Regions from separate parts of the Streptomyces sp. NPDC002206 genome, predicted to be linked through region 1. Evidence: riboswitches for the same ligand, from Rfam matches in the RefSeq annotation. Region 1 holds a riboswitch; the other holds the start of a gene.
The links. Region 1 has a riboswitch for cyclic di-AMP ahead of ACWCP8_RS04915 (M23 family metallopeptidase). Riboswitches for the same ligand answer to the same signal wherever they lie in the genome.

Region 1 (8,987 bases):
CGCGACACCGCGCGGCGGGCCGTCGGGCCGACGGCGGTCTGCTCGCCGTGGTCGTGCCCGATGCCCCCGGGACGCGGGCACTCGGCGGCGTCCGCCGGGAGGTGAAGGAACTGAGCGCGCTGCTGCCCACCGAGGTCGTCTCCGGTCCGCGGGCGACGTTCGCCAACGTCCTGCGCGCGCTGCCCGCGCATCCGTACGTGCATTTCGCCTGCCACGGGGTGAGCGACCCGGACAACCCGTCCCACGCCCGTCTCTTGGTGCACGACCACCGGGAACACCCCCTGACGGTCCATCACATCTCGCGTCTGGAACTGCCGGACGCCCGGCTCGCCGTGCTGTCCGCCTGCGAGACCGCGCGGGGCTCCGAGAGGCTCGCGGACGAGTCCATCCACATCACCTCCGCCTTCCAGATCGCCGGTTACCCGCACACGATCGGCACCCTGTGGCCGGTGCACGACGCGGTGGCGGGACGGGTGACCAGGAGTCTCTACCGCCATCTGCGCGGTGACAGAACCGCCGGGTCCTGGGGACTCGACGCCGACCAGGCGGCCCTCGCGCTGCACCGGGCGGTCCGACAATGCCGTGCCACTTTCCGGGGCAGCCCCAGCCTTTGGGCCGCACACGTGCATTCCGGAGCCTGACGAGCCTACGGGAAAGGAGCTAGCCGCGACATGACCCTCAAGTGGCACAGGAAACGGGACGACGACGCGGGACGGGACAAGCCGTCCCCGCCCCCGGCCGAGCAGGAGCTGCCCCCGGCGGCCGACCTGGTCATGACGTTGCAAGGAGAGGACGGGCGGGAGGAGGAGATCGTCCGGGTCGGCATCCCGCCGCACGAATTCTTCGGGATGAAGGCCAACGCCGCCTATGAACGCCTGGGGCCCGACCACCCCGAGACCCTGCTGGCCTTCCGGGAGTACACGCGAGTGCTGGCGCGGATGGAGGGCCGCCGCGAAGAGGCTCGTGACCGGTTCATGGATCTGGTACGCCTCCAGGCCGAGGTGCTCGGCTTCGTCCATGAGGACACCCTGACGACCGCCGCCGACCTGGCCGACCTCGTCCGGGACATGGGCGACTTCGTGAAGGCGGAGGAGATCTGGCGCAGCGTATGGACCAGCCGGGGCGAACTGCTCGGCCCCGACCACCCGCAGACCCTGGACGCCGCGAGCGGTCTGGCGAGGGTACTGGAGGACCTGCGCCGCGAGGCGGAGGCAGTCGCGCTCCACCGGGACGTGCTGGAACGCAGGACCCGGCTACTCGGGCCGAACGATCCGGCGGTGCTGGCCGACGCCGGGCGCCATGCCGCCGCTCTGGGCAGAGGCGACCGCTGGGACGAGGCCGAACCGGCCCTGCGTGAACTCCTCGCCCGCTTGGAGCACCGCAACGAACAGGACGGCTCCGTCGGTCTCTCCGCTCGGGCCAACCTCGGCGCCGCCCTGTGCCGGCTGGGCCGCCTCGACGAGGCCGAGGTGGTGATGCGCGATGTGCTCGCCGCGCAGCAGCGGGCCAAGGGCGCGGACCATCCGGAGGCGCTCACCTCCCGCAACAACCTCGCGGCCGTGCTGCACGCCCAACAGCGGTATTCGGAGGCGGCGGCAATGCTGCGCGAAGTCCTCGCGGCCGTGTCCAGGAAGCACGGGGACGGCCACCCGGAAACCGTGCACTCCCGCGACAACCTGGCCAACGTGCTGATCGACAACGGCGAGCGCGCCGAGGCCGCGCAACTCCTCGTCCGCTGCCGCGACGACTACACCCGTGTCTTCGGCCTGCACCATCCCCTGACCCGGAAGGCCGTCGAACGCCTCGACTGGCTGCGGGAGAATCCGGCCCGGTAGCGGACCCGGGAGCCTCAGTGAGGCTGATCCCTCGTGAGCGGGAGCATGAATTCTGGGGGGAGGCGGATCACCGTTGTTCCCGGTCGCCGGACGGGCCTGAATGAACCGGACGGGCCTCGGCGAACAAGCCCGTCCGGCCGAAGAGGACACCGCGCCGATTACAGCGGCAGCAGGTCGGGCCGCTTCGCCTCGACGTGGTCACCGGAGGACTCGCCGCGCAGCCGCCGTCCGATCCACGGCACCAGATATTCGCGCGCCCAGTGGATGTCGTCGCGCCGCACCTCGAGAGTGCCGCGCTGTGCCTGCGGCGGCCACTCCTGGTCGGGGTCGGCCGGCGCATCGAGGCCGAGGACCTGGGCGGCACGCAGCGCGACCCGGGTGTGTCCCTCGGGCGACAGATGGAGCCGGTCGTTGTCCCAGGCGCGCCTGTCCTGCACGGACCGCAGCGACCACAGGTCGAGGACCGGGCAGTCGTAGCGGTCGGCGATGGACCGCACATGAGCGGTGTAGGTGGCGATCTTGCCGCGCAGATGGCGCAGCACGGGAACGCCGCGGGTGTCGAAGCCGGTCGTGACCATGACGGTGCCGACCGACCGGGTCAGGTCGGCGACCGCGCGCTCGAAGCGCTCGGCCACGTCGTCGGGGTCGGTGCCGGGCCGGATGATGTCATTGCCGCCCGCGCAGAAGCTCACCAGATCGGGGGCGAGCTCCTTGGCGCGCGGCACCTGCTCCTCGACTATCTGGTCGAGGAGGCGTCCGCGTACGGCGAGATTGGCGTACCGGAAATTCCCGTGAGCCGAACCGGCGGAACCATCGGTGTTCGTCGCTGCATCGAGGTCGGGCAGCTGGTCCGCGAGGAGAACAGCGAAACGGTCCGCCCAGCCGACGAAGGTTCCGTCCGGGCCGGGGTCACCGACCCCCTCGGTGAAGCTGTCGCCAATCGCTGCGTACGACCCGATGGCGCCATGCCGGTTGTTGACGCCACGTTGATTTTTTCTCGAATCGTCTGCCACAAGGGCACATCCTGCACTGCCGAATGTGACCTACGCGACCGTATTAAGGGGTTGACGGGAGGTGAGATAGACCACCCGGTCAGGTTTTGGTAAAGAGGGAATAAGTGAAGGGGCGGTGCGCCGCCGCGCACCGCCCCTTCACTTAGCCGTTCGGATCAGGCCTGATCGGATCCGATCAGACGGAGATTCCGTGCGAAGCCAGGAAGGCGACCGGGTCGATGTCCGAGCCGTACGCGGGGCCGGTGCGGACCTCGAAGTGGAGGTGCGGGCCAGTGGCGTTGCCGGTGGCACCGGAGAGGCCTATCTGCTGTCCGGCGGAGACGGTCCGGCCCACCGAGACGGAGAGCGCGGACAGGTGGCCGTACTGCGAGTAGTGGCCGTCGGCGTGCTTGATGACGACCTCGTTGCCGTAAGCGCCACCCCAGCCGGCAGTGACGACGGTGCCGGAGGTGATCGCCTTCACGCTGGTGCCGGTGGCGACCGGGAAGTCGATGCCGGTGTGGCTGCCGCTGGACCAGTTGGCACCGGAGGCACGGTAGTTGGTGGTGTGCTTGCCCGGGACCGGGGCGACGTAGCCGGAGCTGCTGCTCTGGGCGGCCGAAGGGGCGGCGGCGGGCTTGGCCACCGGAGCCTTCGACGGGGCCGGGGCGGCCTGCGTGGTGCCGGTGACCGCGGCCGAGCCGCCGAGGGTCAGCTTCATGCCCGGGTGGATCAGGCTCGGGTTGCCGCCGATGACCTCGCGGTTGTCCTGGTACAGCTTCTCCCAGCCACCGTCGACCTTGTTGTCGGCGGCGATCTTCGACAGGTAGTCGCCGGCGACGACGGAGTACGTCCGGGTCTCGGCCTGCTTCTTCGCGACCGGGGCGGCCGGGGCGGCGTGCGTGGCTGCGGCCGAGTGCGCGGCGGGGGCGGCCTGCTCTGCGGCGTGGGCGCCGGTGGCACCGAGCAGCGGGAGGGCGATGACGGCCCCGCCGGCGCCGGCGGCGGCAACGCCACGAGCGATGGTGCTGGACTTCGGACGACGGTGCTTACCCGATATGGGCATGAACAATTTCCTCTCCGGCGCCTACGAGGTGAGCTGTCGGGTTCGGGCTGGAGATGCCCGGTCGCATGAAGTGCGACTTAACCCCGAGCCGGCCGGATTTCTCCGGTCGGCGGCTTACCTGGTTCCCCCGCTCCTGCCACACGATGAGTGGGTACGAATTCCGGTCGGCGGCAGGATTAGGCGGTCCGTCCGGATTGACGGTGACCGTAAACGAATGAGGACGAGCAGAACAAGCCATCGGTTGCGTGCCGGAATCCGCTCCGGGAAATCGGCGCGGAATTCCGGTCACACTCCGTGGATTAAGGATCTTGGCTTTCCGCGCGGTGTACGGATTACCCGGCCGCCGCTCCACCACACACCGTCACGGATATGATCCCGCTCACGAAAGGTCCCTCATCTCCCGTATAAGTAGGGCATGTTCTACTAAATGCCCCAATACGGACATGTCATGAGCATCATCCGCGGCGGAGCCTCAACACCTTCGCGTCCAGGTCCCCCCGCAGGCCGGTGTGCAGCCCCTGATGCAGCAGCACGGAACCGTGGTGGACGGCCCCGGTGTCCACGCAGGTGTAGGTCGCCGTGGGGTCGAGCCCGCGCAGCCGCAGGGCCGGCGGCAGCTCCCCGTACCTCTGCACCTCCAGCCACATGAGCACCACAGTCTCGTCACCGTGCGTGTACTGCACGGCGCTGAGCCCGCCGCGCGGCGCACGCAGCCGGTACAGCGCCCCGTGCTGCACCACCGGGCGGATCTCCTTGTACAGGTCCACCCAGCCCCGGGCCTCGGCCAGCTCCTCGTCGCTCCACTCGGTGAGGTCCCCGCCGACCCCGAGCACTCCGGCCATCGCGCTCACGAAGCGGAAGCGCAGCGAGCTGACCCTGCTGTTGAGCTGGACATTCGGGCTGTCGGTGACCCAGGCGGCCATCACACGGGACGGATGGATCTGCCCGAAGCCCTCCTGGATGGCGAGCCGGTCCAGCGGGTCGGTGTTGTCGGAGGTCCACACCTGGTCGGTACGGGCGAGGATGCCCAGATCGATCCTGCCGCCGCCGCCCGAGCAGGATTCGAAGGCGACACCGGGATGAGCGGCCCGCAGCCGGTCGATCAGCGCATACAGCGCATCCACATGCGCGATCCAGAGCTTCTGCGGATACTCCTCGCCCGGCCAGCCCGCATCGGTGAAGCACCGGTTGAAGTCCCATTTCACATAGTCGATCGGGGCGCTGGAGAGCAGTGAGTCGAGCTGTTCCCACAGAAAGTTCTGCACATCGGTCCGGGCCAGATTCAGCACCAGCTGATTACGGAACTCCGTGCGGGTGCGCCCGGGAAAGTGCTGCACCCAGTCCGGGTGCGCGCGGTAGAGGTCGCTGTCGGCGTTCACCATCTCCGGTTCGACCCAGATGCCGAACTGCATGCCGAGTGCGTGCACTTCGTCGGCGAGCGGCTTCAGCCCGCCGGGGAAGCGCTCGGGGTTCGGGGTCCAGTCGCCGAGTCCTGCCCGGTCGCTGGTGCGCTGCCCGAACCACGCGTCGTCCACCACGAACAGTTCGACACCCATCGCTGCGGCACGCACGGCCAGGGCACGCTGCTGGTCCTCCGCGATGTCGAAGCCGGTGGCCTCCCAGGAGTTGTAGAGCACCGGGCGCAGGCTTTCGGCGTCCGGAACGACGTGGGCCAGCTGCCAGGCGTGCCAGGCCCGGCTCGCCCCGCCGAACCCTTCGGCGCTCCACAGTCCGGCGAACACCGGTGTGGTGTACGTCTCCCCCGGTGCGAGCCGCAGCAGCCCCGAGTCGTCGTAGCCGGCCCCGCCGGTGATCTGTACGAGCCCGTCGGGGAGCTGCTGCACGGCGATCCGCCACGAGCCGGACCAGGCGAGCGCGCAGCCGTACACCTCGCCGTGCTCCTCGGTGGCGGCTCCGTCCGCGTCGAGCGCGACCCAGGGCAGAAACTGGTGCCCGGTGTGACCGCGCCTGCTGGAGAGGACCTTCTCGCCGTACGTCAGCTCCGACCGCACGAGCTGCGTCTCCGCCGCCCACCGTCCGTGCAGATGACTGAGGCGCCAGCCGTCGCGGGCGGGCAGCGCCCAGGCGGCCGCGTCGGCGCGCAGGAGTTCCAGCGGTGGTCCGTCGGGGCCGGCGTGGCCGACGGTGGCCCAGCGCTCGATCACATCGGAGTCGTCCCGCATCCGGTAGTGCAGCGTGAGCGCGAGCTGCTGTACGGAGTCGTAGAACGCGATGCGCAGTTCGTCGCCCTCCACTGCCGTCTCGGCGTAGGCCCATTCGGTGCCGCGGACCTCGGGGGTGCGTACCGAGAGCGCGGGCCGGACGAACCGGGGGCCGCCCTCCACCGGGTACTCCTCGCGGCCGTCCAGCTGCGACTCGAAGCCCCGGAAGGGCAGTTCCGGTGCGGCGGCGAGGGCCTCGGCGGCCGCGAGGGTGATGCGCGGCCCCCAGTGCAGATGCAGCAGTTCGTCCCGGTCCGTGAGATGCAGCGCATAGCTACCGGTCGCCCCGGTCAGCAGCCAGGTCCGACCCGTGTCACCAGTCTCGATCATGTCATCCCCACATTCACACAGTTCCGCACATCATCAAGCTCCGACGGGTGGCCGGGCAACGCCCGCGCAAGGGGGAATTCACCAGCGGGCGGGCGAGAAAGGCTTAGATGATTGTCCGAGCCACCGATGTCGTATCGTCGCGGGAGTGACCTCGCCGGCGAGCCGCGCCGACGCCAGACATTCCAGGAGACACCGTGACGCAGCAGGTGCCGCAGATCCCGTCGACGGAACCCGAGCTGTCAGGTGTGCGCAACTTCCGCGACGTGGGCGGGCTGCCCACCGTCGACGGACGCCGGGTGCGGTACGGACGGCTCTTCCGCAGCGGTCACCTCGCGCACGCCACCGCCGAGGACACGACGTTCCTCGGCGGTCTCGGGCTGCACACGATCTTCGACTTCCGGAATGCGGCCGACCACAGGCTCGACGGCCTGGACGTGGAGCTGCCGGGTGTACGGAATGTGAGCATCCCGCTCTCCGACCCGGCCGACGGCGCCGAGTTCTGGCGGATGGTCCGCGACGGCAACATCGAGCAGCTGCGCGTACTCCTCGCCGACGGCAAGGGAGCGGCCCGGATGACCGCCTCGTACCGGACGATCGTCAGGGACCGCACCGCCGAGCACAGCCGGGTGCTGCACGCCCTGGCCGAGGACAGCGTCCCCGCGCTGATGCACTGCGCGGCGGGCAAGGACCGGGCCGGGATCTCGATCGCGGTGTCGCTGCTCGCCGTCGGGGTCGAGCGCGAGGCCATCGAGGCCGACTACCTCAAGTCCAACGACCCGCACCGCCGGTACAAGGTGCGCCGCAGCGACACCTCGGCGACCGGGATGTCGCCCGAGGTGATGGAGCTGCTCAGCCCGCTCTTCGACGCCCGCGCCGAATATCTCGCCCAGGCCTTCACCACCATCGAGGAGACCTGGGGCAGCACCGACCGCTATCTCGCCGAGGGGCTGAAGCTCACTCCGCAGACGCTGGAGCGGCTGCGCGGACGGCTGCTCGACGAGGCGTAGCCGGACCGCCGCCGGCGGTGGCCGGCGGTCAGCCCTTGCCTGCCACCGCGAAGAGCAGGTAGAGGAAGGCCGCGAAGACGTGCCCGGCGACGAGATAGGCGACCAGCCGGATCACCACGCCGCGCGGAAACTTCCCCTCCTGCGATCCGTCCTTCCTGGACCTGGCCGGGGTGAGCGGATCGAAGTTCTCTGAATCGGACATGACAGTCCTCTCTGGCGACCGGACGGACCGGTCTCAGCGACGGTGGATGCCACTGCCGAGGCACAACTCGGCGGCAGGACTCTGGAGCAGGGTGTGGACGAAGAGGAGCTCGGCTCCGTCGCGGTCGACGGCGGCGATCCGGTGCGGGATGAGCGAGTCGAAGTGGGCACTGTCCCCGGGGTCGAGATCGTGCACGGTGTCGCCGAGGCTCACCCGTAGCCGCCCGGCGAGGACGTACAGCCACTCCTCGCCCGCATGGACGCGTACGAGATCGCCCTGCGCGCCGTACGGCACGCGGACGCGCAGCGCCTGCATCGCCCGGCCGGAGCCCCCGGCCTGCTGATACATCCAGCCGTCGGCCTCGGCGCCCTCGAAGCTGCCGGCGCGGACGATCGCGTCACGTTCCGGCGGAGTCTCGCCGAGCAGCTCGGAAACCGTCGTACCGTAGATCCTGGCAAGTCCGAGGAGCATCGGCAGCGAGGGCTGTCGTCGGCCCGTTTCGAGCCGGGAGAGATGGGCGGGGGAAAGCCCCGCGCGCTGCGCGGCGCTCTCGAGGGTGAGACCACGGCGGCGGCGCAGATCGCGCAGCCGTGGCGCGACCCCGGGCAGCTCGTCGGCCACCCCTCCATCGGGAGGATTCATATGTCCATTGGGCCAGGATTCTGCCTCAGAGGCAATTTTCTTGCCTCTGAGGCAAACCCTGTGAGGCTCAGCGGTTGGCGACCGCCTGCTTGACCAGTGTCCTGCCGAAGTCCCACATCAGCCCGCCGCCACTGTGCGCGTCGTCCATCACCGCCGTGAACGCGGTCACGAACCGGTCCACCTCCGGCTCACCGATGACCAGCGGCGGGATCAGCTTGATCACTTCCAGATGGTCGCCGGAGACCTGGGTGAGGATCCGGTGCTTCTGCAGCAGCGGTACGACCACCATCTGCGCGAAGAGACCCTTGCGGGCCGCCTGGAGCACGGTCCAGCGGCTGCGCAGCTTCAGCGAGGACGGTCGGCCGAACTCGATGCCGATCATCAGCCCGCGGCCACGGACCTCGTGCAGCATCTCGTACCGCCCGATGAGCGCGGCGAGCCGCTCGCGCAGCAGATCGCCGGTGCGGCGGGCGTTGGCGACGGTCTCCTCGTCCTCCATCACCGCGAGGACCGCGAGCCCCGCCGCCATCGCCTGGGCGTTGGAGCCGAAGCTCGCCGAGTGGACCAGAACCCGGTCCATCGACGAATAGACGCGCCTGAAGATCCAGTCCTTCCCGAGGGTCGCTCCCACCGGCACATAGCCGCCGGAGAGTGCCTTGGCGACACAGACCAGATCGGGTTCGACGCCTTC
Region 2 (8,987 bases), on a different contig from region 1:
GACGCCGAGCCCGAGGGCCTCGACGGCGTGGCCACGATCATGGCGCGGGCGCTGTCCGAGGGCACCGACAAGCACTCCGCGGAGGAGTTCGCAGCCGAGCTGGAGCGCTGCGGGGCGACCCTCGACGCGCACGCCGACCACCCCGGCGTCCGGGTCTCCCTCGAGGTCCCGGCCTCCCGGCTGGCCAAGGCGCTCGGTCTGGTCGCCGAGGCGCTGCGGGCGCCCGCATTCTCCGACAGCGAGATCGAGCGGCTGGTACGCAACCGGCTCGACGAGATCCCGCATGAGCAGGCCAACCCGGCCCGCCGCGCCGCCAAGCAGCTCTCCAAGGAGCTCTTCCCGGCCACCGCGCGGATGTCGCGCCCGCGCCAGGGCACCGAGGAGACGGTGGAGCGGATCGACTCCGCGGCGGTCCGCAGCTTCTACGAGGCCCACGTCCGCCCGTCCACCGCGACCGCCGTGGTCGTCGGTGACCTCACGGGCATCGACCTGGAGGCGTTGCTCGCCGACACCGTCGGCGACTGGTCCGGGAACAGTGCCGAGTCCCGGCCGGTCCCGCCGATCACCGCCGACGACACCGGCCGGGTGGTCATCGTCGACCGTCCCGGAGCCGTGCAGACCCAGTTGCTGATCGGCCGCGTCGGCGCCGACCGGCACGACAGCGTGTGGCCTGCCCAGGTCCTCGGCACGTACTGCCTGGGCGGCACGCTCACCTCCCGGCTGGACCGGGTGCTGCGCGAGGAGAAGGGCTACACCTACGGCGTACGGGCCTTCGCGCAGGTCCTGCGGTCGTCGGCGGCGGACTCCGCCTCCGGGGCGACGGGCGCCGCGATGCTGGCCATCAGCGGCTCGGTGGACACGGAATCCACCGGACCGGCGCTCGGCGACCTGTGGACGGTCCTGCGGACGCTGGCGGCCGAGGGCCTGACCGACGCCGAGCGCGAGACGGCCGTGCAGAACCTCGTGGGTGTCGCCCCGCTGAAGTTCGAGACGGCGGCCTCGGTCGCGGGCACGCTCGCTGACCAGGTCGAGCAGCACCTCCCGGACGACTACCAGGCGCAGCTGTACGCCCGCCTCGCCGAGACCGGCACGGTCGAGGCAACCGCGGCGGTGGTCAGCGCCTTCCCGGTGGACCGTCTGGTCACGATCCTCGTCGGCGACGCCGCGCAGATCGAGGAGCCGGTCCGGGCGCTGGGCATCGGAGAGGTGTCGGTCGTTACCGGCTGACGCATCGAATAACCGCATATCGGGACAGAGGGAGACCCTCGCGAGTGGCATCTCGTCGGGGTCTTCCCTTTTGCCTGATTTGTCGGATAGATGCCTGCGTGCCCTGTGGGATGCGCTACAAAACGCCCTGTCCGTTTGGTGAATGAAAGTCCCCCCGCTTAGCGTCGGCAGCGCTGTCCGTCACCCGTATGCCGCATCCGCGGCGCCGGGCAGCTATCGCCGAGTCCCCGTCAGGCGCGAGCCTGGGGAGCCGGGGACCCACGCAGTCCCTGGGGTGAATCGGATGCCTGCGCGCCCATTGTGAGGCCCGCGGATCCGTAGGAGACCTTCCTGCTCCGAACCCGTCAGCTAACCCGGTAGGCGAGAAGGAAGGAAAGGACCAGCCACCTCATGGCGTTCACCCGCCCCACCGGGAAGCACCGTGCCCCGAACCGTCTGACGCGCAAGAGCGCGCAGATAGCCGGCATCGCAGCTCTGGCCACCACCGGAGTCATCGGTGGGCTGGCCTCTCCGGCGCTCGCCGCCGGCACCGAAGCCCCCTCTGTCAGCGAGACCGGCCTGAACCAGGTCATCGCCATCGAGGGCACCCTTGCCGACCAGGTGGCCACCCAGGCCGAGGTGCAGAAGCGCCAGGCCAAGGCGGCCGCCAAGGCCAAGGCGGCAGCCAAGGCGAAGGCCGAAGCCCGCGCCAAGGCGGCAGCCAAGGCCAAGGCCGAAGCCCGCGCCAAGGCGGCCCGCGAGGCGAAGGCGCGTGCCGCCCGTTCCGCCGAGCGCACCCGCCTCGGCGCCTTCCAGCTCCCGATCGCCGGTTCGTACGTCACCACCGGCTACAAGTCCAGCGGCTCCCTCTGGTCCTCCGGCCGCCACTCGGGCATCGACTTCCACGCCCCCTCCGGCAGCTCCGTCGTCGCCGTCGGCGCCGGCACGGTCGTCGAGGCCGGCTGGGGCGGCGCGTACGGCAACAACATCGTGCTCCGGATGACGGACGGCACGTACACCCAGTACGGCCACCTCTCGTCGATCGGCGTGTCGGTCGGCCAGAGCGTCGGCGCGGGCCAGCGGATCGGTTTCTCCGGCTCGACCGGCAACTCCACCGGACCGCACCTCCACTTCGAGGCCCGGACCACGCCGTCGTACGGCTCCGACATGGACCCCGTCGCGTACCTGCGCGCCCACGGCGTCACCGTCTGACCGACGCGGCACCCCCGAAGGCCCCGGCTTCCCGCCGGGGCCTTCGGTATCCCCGGACCGGCCCCCGCCGGAGGCGCTTGCCGAACCGTCTTCGGACCAAAAGATATTCATGGATTTCGACCCGGCGTCGGAAATGCAGCCGCATTGCAATAGAGTCACAGAACAGGCGTCGATCGGCCGCGTTTCGCGGGGATTAAGGCGGAGGTTCGGACATGCGCATTCCGGCGCATTCGGTATGCACGGCAATCCGTGACGACATCGTCTCCGGTGTCTTCGAACGCGGCAGCAGACTCACCGAGGAACTGCTCGCACGCCGTTACGGGGTGTCCCGTGTCCCGGTACGGGAAGCGCTGCGCACCCTGGAGTCCGAGGGTTTCGTGGTCACCCGCCGGCACGCCGGAGCCTGTGTCGCCGAGCCCACCGAGCAGGAGGCCGCCGACCTGCTGGAGGTCCGGATGCTGCTGGAGCCGCTGGGTGCGGCCCGCGCCGCGCAGCGCCGCACCGAGGCACACCTCAAAGTCCTCCGCGGCCTGGTCAGGCTCGGTCAGGAGCGGGCCAGGCGGGGCGAGGGCGAGGATCTGCGCTCGCTGGGCGGCTGGTTCCACGAGACGCTCGCCCAGGCCTCCGGCAGCCCCGGACTCATCGCGCTGCTCACCCAGCTCCGGCACAAGATCGCCTGGATGTACGCGGTCGAGCAGCCGGCCCGCCCCACCGATTCCTGGGCCGAGCACGGGGCCATCGTGGACGCAGTCGCGCGCGGTGACGCGGAACGGGCCAGGGCGCTGGCCGCGCAGCACGCCGAGCGCGCCACCGCCGCGCACCGGCTGCGGCGCGCGGACCGCACCCCGGGCCGTGAGCCCGCCCCGCCGCGGCCCGGCCGGGTGAGAACTTCGCAACATGCCGTAAACACCGCGAGCGGCCGTCATTAACACATGCGCCGTATACAAAGAGATGTAATTCGGCGGGGCTTTGTTTCGGCTGCCCGAATTAACTCCGGAAGCCTCGGAAACCCACTCGGGAGTGGGCCCGGGGATCGGTCCTGGGGTCGGTACGGTTCGCGAAAACGAAAGAGCCGCGGCCCCGATCAAAGGTGCCGCGGCTCTGCCGCAGAAATGTGTCCGGCTGGAGCGGGCCGGGGAAGTCCGGAATCAGACGGTCTCCGGGAGCTCGTCGAGCCCCTCCTCGACCAGCCTCGCCAGTCGGTCGAGCGCGGCCTCGGAGTCGTCCGCCGCGGACGAGAGCACGATCTCCTCGCCGCCCTGCGCGCCGAGGCCGAGCACCGCGAGCATGGAAGCGGCGTTCACCGGGCTGCCGTCGGTCTTGGAGATCGTCACGGGGACGCCCGACGCCGTGGCGGCACGGACGAAGATGGAAGCGGGGCGGGCGTGCAGGCCCTCGGTCCAACCGACATTGACGCGGCGCTCAGCCATGGTTCTGCCCTTCACGAATCAATGGTTGTCTAGACCAGTCTCTCATGTGGTGCGCGGTGTTCCGTCCGACCCGCGACCCGGTGCCGCAGCCCGTGCCGCAAGGCCGATCGGCCCTCTCAGACTGCCCCGGCCCCGAGCCGTACGCGACCGCTGACCGAGCCGTAGGCTTTGCCCATGCAGCCCACGCCGGAGCAGAGTCCGCATCACGCGTACCCCGACCACTGGGAAGCGGACGTGGTGCTCCGCGACGGTGGCACGGCCCGGATCAGGCCCATCACCACGGACGACGCCGAGCGGCTGGTCAGCTTCTACGAGCAGGTTTCTGACGAGTCGAAGTACTACCGGTTCTTCGCCCCTTATCCGCGGCTCTCCGACAAGGACGTGCACCGCTTCACCCATCACGACTACGTCGACCGGGTGGGTCTCGCTGTCACGATCGGCGGCGAGTTCATCGCCACCGTCCGCTACGACCGGATCGACGCGACCGGCCGGCCCGCCTCCGCCCCCGCCGACGAGGCCGAGGTCGCCTTCCTCGTCCAGGACGCCCACCAGGGCCGCGGCGTGGCGTCGGCGCTGCTGGAACACATCGCCGCAGTGGCCCGCGAGCGCGGCATCCGGCGCTTCGCCGCCGAGGTGCTGCCCGCCAACAACAAGATGATCAAGGTGTTCCGGGACGCCGGATACACCCAGCAGCGCAGCTTCGAGGACGGCGCCGTCCATCTCACCCTCGACCTCGAACCGACCGCCGAGTCCCTCGCCGTCCAGCGCGCCCGTGAGCAGCGGGCGGAGGCGCGGTCGGTGCAGCGGCTGATCGCGCCGGGTTCCGTCGCCGTCGTCGGCACCGGCCGCAACCCCGGCGGGGTGGGCCGCACGGTCCTGCGCAACCTCCTCGCCGCCGGATTCACCGGCCGCACGTACGCAGTGAACAGCGCGTTCGCCGCGGACCAGGCCACGATCGACGGCGTCCCCGCCCACCGCTCCATCGGCGAGATCGGCGAACCGGTCGACCTCGCGGTCGTCGCCGTGCCCGCCGACCGGGTCCCGGAGGCCGTCACCGACTGCGGCGAGCACGGTGTCCAGGGCCTTGTCGTCCTCTCCGCCGGATACGCCGAGTGGGGGGCCGAAGGCAGGGAACGGCAGCGCGAACTGGTGCGCCATGCCCGCTCGTACGGCATGCGCATCATCGGCCCGAACGCCTTCGGCGTCATCAACAACTCCGAAGCCGTACGGCTGAACGCCTCCCTCGCCCCCGAATCGCCCGCGCCCGGACGCATCGGCCTGTTCACACAGTCCGGCGCCATCGGCATCGCGCTGCTCTCCGGGCTCTACCGGCGCGGCGCGGGCCTGTCCACCTTCATCTCCGCGGGCAACCGCGCCGACATCTCGGGCAACGATTTCCTGCAGTACTGGTACGAGGACCCGGACACCGACGTCGTCCTGCTGTACCTCGAATCGCTCGGTAACCCGCGCAAGTTCACCCGCCTCGCCCGACGCACCGCGGCGGTGAAGCCTGTGGTCGTGGTGAAGGGCGCCCGGCACAGCGGCAGCACCCCACCGGGCCATGCGGTACCGGTCAGCCGGATCCCGGACGCGACGGTGTCCGCGCTCATGCGGCAGGCGGGCGTGATCCGCGTCGACACGGTGACGGAGATGGTCGACGCGGGCCTGCTCCTCGCCGACCAGCCCCTCCCGGAGGGCCCGCGGGTCGCGATCCTAGGCAACTCCGAGTCCCTCGGCCTCCTCACGTACGACGCCTGCCTCGCCGAGGGGCTGCGCCCGCGCCCGCCCCGCGACCTCACCACGGCGGCCACCCCGCAGAACTTCCGGGACGCGCTGGCCGAGGCCCTCGCCGACAGGAACTGCGACGCGGTGGTCGTGACGGCGATCCCCTGGGTGGGGGAGAACGGCGAAGCGGAATCGGGTGACGGTGAGGTCCTGGCGGCCGCCCTGCGCACCGCCGCGGCCACGGGCCCGGCCAAGCCGGTGGCCGTGGTCCATGTGGAGATCGGCGGCCTGGCCGAGGCGCTCGCCGCCGCCACGAGCACGGCCGCGCTGCCACGGGTGGTGCGTGCATCCGCGCCGGCTGTCCCGGACGCTTCGGCTGCGCCGGCCGATCGAGCCGTCCCGCCCACCGCCCAGGCCGTGCCGCCGACCGCCCCTGGCGACCAGCTCACGCAGCAGCGGTCCGACACGGGCCCGGGCGAAACCCCCGCCGTCCCCACCCTCGGCCGCATCCCCGCCTACCCCGCCGCCGAGCGTGCCGTGCGGGCTCTGGCCGAGGCCGTGAAGTACGCCCAGTGGCGGCGGCAGGCCGCCGTGCCGGGGAAGGTGCCCGAGTTCCTCGACGACACCATCGACGAGGCCGGCGCCGCCGCGCGTATCGACGCGCTCCTCGGGCCCGACCCCGACCCGCGCGGCCGCCCGCTCAGTCACGACGAGGCGTGCGAACTCCTGGGCCGCTACGGCGTCACCGTACGACCGACGCTCCCGGCCCCCGACCCGGACGCCGCCGTCGCCGCGGCGGCCCGGCTCGGCTATCCGGTCGCGCTCAAGACCACCGCACCCCATCTGCGTCACCGCGCCGACCTCGGCGGCGTCCGGCTGGACGTTGCCAACGAGGCCGCGCTGCGCCGGGCCTACGGCGAGCTCACCGACCTGCTCGGCAAGCCCACCGAGCTCCAGCCCGTCGTCCAGTCCATGGCACCGCGCGGCGTGGACACCGTCGTACGGGCCACGATCGACCCGGCCGCGGGTGCCGTCCTCTCCTTCGGGCTGGCCGGCGCGCCCTCCGAACTCCTCGGCGATACCGCCCACCGCCTCGTACCGGCCACCGACCGCGACGCCGCCGAGCTGATCCGGTCCATTCGGGCGGCCCCGGTCCTCTTCGGCTGGCGCGGCTCGGCCCCCGTCGACACCGCGGCGCTCGAAGAGCTGCTGCTGCGGGTGTCCCGGCTCGTCGACGACCACCCCGAGGTGGTCTCCGTCGCACTGGAACCGGTCGTGGTCGCCACCCAGGGCCTGACCGTGCTCGGTGCGAGCGTCCGGCTGGCGCCGCCCCCTGCCCGGACCGACCTGGGCCCTCGTCGCCTCCCCAACTACTGAAGCCACTGGCCGGCCCGCCCCTGGCCCTTTCGCGCAGCGTCCCCGGTAGCCATCCACCCCCCGTAGGATGGTGCGTATGGCGAAGACCGGTACGACGACCCAGGGGCTGCGCGCGGCGATCGAGCGCAGCGGCTACTACCCGGCCCTTGTGGCCGAGGCGGTGGAGGCCGCCGTGGGCGGTGAGCCGGTCGCGTCGTACCTGGTGCACCAGGAGACCACTTTCGACTCCAACGAGGTGCGCAGGCACGTCACGGTCCTGGTTCTGACCGACAACCGTTTCATCGTCAGCCACACCGATGAGCAGAACGCCGACACCAGCTCCCCGTCGCCGTACGCCACCACGTCCACCGAGTCGGTCAAGCTCGACCGGATCTCGTCGGTCGTGGTCAGCCGTGTCGTGGCCAACCCCGAGAAGTACGTGCCGGGGACGCTGCCCCGCGAGGTCGTCCTCACCATCGGCTGGGGTGCGGTCTCCCGGATCGACCTGGAGCCCGCCGCCTGCGGCGACCCCAACTGCGAGGCGGACCACGGCTACACCGGCAGCTCCACCGCCGACGACCTGAGCCTGCGTGTCAGCGAGGCCGGCGACGGCCCCGACACGGTGCGCCAGACCCTTGCATTCGCCCAGTCGCTCTCCGAGGCGACGGCCGCGGCTGCGACCGCGACCGCAGCGACCGGCCGCTGATGGCCCAGCCGGCCTGGCAGGACCCCGTTCTGCTCCCCCTCGACACGGCGCCCGTCCCCGAGTACGGCAGTGGCTCGCTCGCCGATCTGCTGCCGACGCTCGTCGCCGGACAGGGCGTGCCCGGTTTCACGGCGGCGATCCCCGAGCTCACCCCCGCCGACCGGAACTGCGTCTTCCTGATAGACGGTCTCGGCTGGGAGCAGATCGAGTCCCACCCGGACGAGGCCCCGTATCTGCACTCGCTGCTCCCCACCTCGCGCGGGGGCACCGGCCGTCCGATCACTGCGGGCTTCCCGGCCACCACGGCGACCTCGCTCGCCTCGGTCGGTACAGGGCTGCCGCCCGGCGCACACGGTCTTCCCGGCTACACCGCCCGCAATCCGGAGACCGGCGAGCTGATGAACCAGCTCCGCTGGAAGCCCTGGACCCCGCCGGAGGTCTGGCAGCCGTACCCCACCGTCTTCCGGCTCGCGGACGAGGCGGGCGTGCGGACCGCGCAGGTCTCCGCCCCGACCTTTCAGCACACCCCGCTCACCAAGATCGCGCTCAGCGGCGGCACGTTCCACGGCAGGCTAACCGGCGAGGAGCGGATGGACCTGGCCGCGGACCGGCTCGCCGCCGGTGACCGGTCGCTCGTCTACACGTACTACAGCGAGATCGACGGCAAGGGGCACCGCTTCGGCATCGACTCCGACGCCTGGCGCGGCCAGCTGATGTACGTGGACGGCCTGGTGCAGCGCCTCGCCGAACAGCTGCCGCCCCGCTCCGCCCTGTACATCACCGCGGACCACGGCATGATCGACATTCCGTTCGACGAGCAGTCCCGGATCGACTTCGACGAGGACTGGGAGCTGCGCGCGGGCGTCGCCCTGCTCGGCGGCGAGGGCCGGGCCCGTCATGTGTACGCCGTCCCGGGCGCCGAGGCCGACGTGCTGACCGTCTGGCAGGAAGTGCTCGGCGAACAGTTCTGGGTGGCGAGCCGGGACGAGGCGATCGCGGCCGGCTGGTTCGGCCCGCAGGTCGACGAGCGGGTGTACGGCCGGATCGGCGATGTGGTCGCGGCCGCCCACGACGACGTCGTGGTCACCGCCTCGGTCCAGGAGCCGCACGAGTCCGCGATGGTCGGCATGCACGGCTCTATGACCCCCGTCGAACAGCTCGTCCCGCTCCTCGAAGTGCGTTCCTGACCTGCTCGTCCTGCTCGCCCCACCCCCCATTCGAATCGAAAGGTGCTCAACCCCTCATGCCCGAGCTTGTGTTCTTCTCCGGAACGATGGACTGCGGAAAGAGCACGCTGGCGCTGCAGATCGGCCACAACCGGTCGGCCCGTGGTCTGCAAGGTGTGATCTTCA

Region 2: linked by a shared signal. The riboswitch ahead of ACWCP8_RS23155 (M23 family metallopeptidase) and the one ahead of ACWCP8_RS04915 (M23 family metallopeptidase) in region 1 are both predicted to bind cyclic di-AMP.

What each region holds. Positions count from the first base shown of each region.
Region 1 is NZ_JBSFCW010000002.1:2,847-11,833, reverse strand. It holds gene ACWCP8_RS04930 (CHAT domain-containing protein) at 1-641, shown strand, start outside; gene ACWCP8_RS04925 (tetratricopeptide repeat protein) at 672-1,835, shown strand; gene ACWCP8_RS04920 (SGNH/GDSL hydrolase family protein) at 1,994-2,848, opposite strand; gene ACWCP8_RS04915 (M23 family metallopeptidase) at 3,024-3,893, opposite strand; cyclic di-AMP (ydaO/yuaA leader) riboswitch at 3,897-4,057, opposite strand; gene ACWCP8_RS04910 (alpha-galactosidase) at 4,349-6,445, opposite strand; gene ACWCP8_RS04905 (tyrosine-protein phosphatase) at 6,640-7,452, shown strand; gene ACWCP8_RS04900 (DUF6126 family protein) at 7,481-7,654, opposite strand; gene ACWCP8_RS04895 (XRE family transcriptional regulator) at 7,688-8,296, opposite strand; gene ACWCP8_RS04890 (aspartate aminotransferase family protein) at 8,364-8,987, opposite strand, start outside.
Region 2 is NZ_JBSFCW010000012.1:172,774-181,760, reverse strand. It holds gene ACWCP8_RS23160 (M16 family metallopeptidase) at 1-1,227, shown strand, start outside; cyclic di-AMP (ydaO/yuaA leader) riboswitch at 1,435-1,604, shown strand; gene ACWCP8_RS23155 (M23 family metallopeptidase) at 1,618-2,418, shown strand; gene ACWCP8_RS23150 (GntR family transcriptional regulator) at 2,631-3,347, shown strand; gene ACWCP8_RS23145 (HPr family phosphocarrier protein) at 3,567-3,848, opposite strand; gene ACWCP8_RS23140 (bifunctional acetate--CoA ligase family protein/GNAT family N-acetyltransferase) at 4,023-6,950, shown strand; gene ACWCP8_RS23135 (DUF5998 family protein) at 7,027-7,635, shown strand; gene ACWCP8_RS23130 (alkaline phosphatase family protein) at 7,635-8,822, shown strand; gene ACWCP8_RS23125 (thymidine kinase) at 8,879-8,987, shown strand, end outside.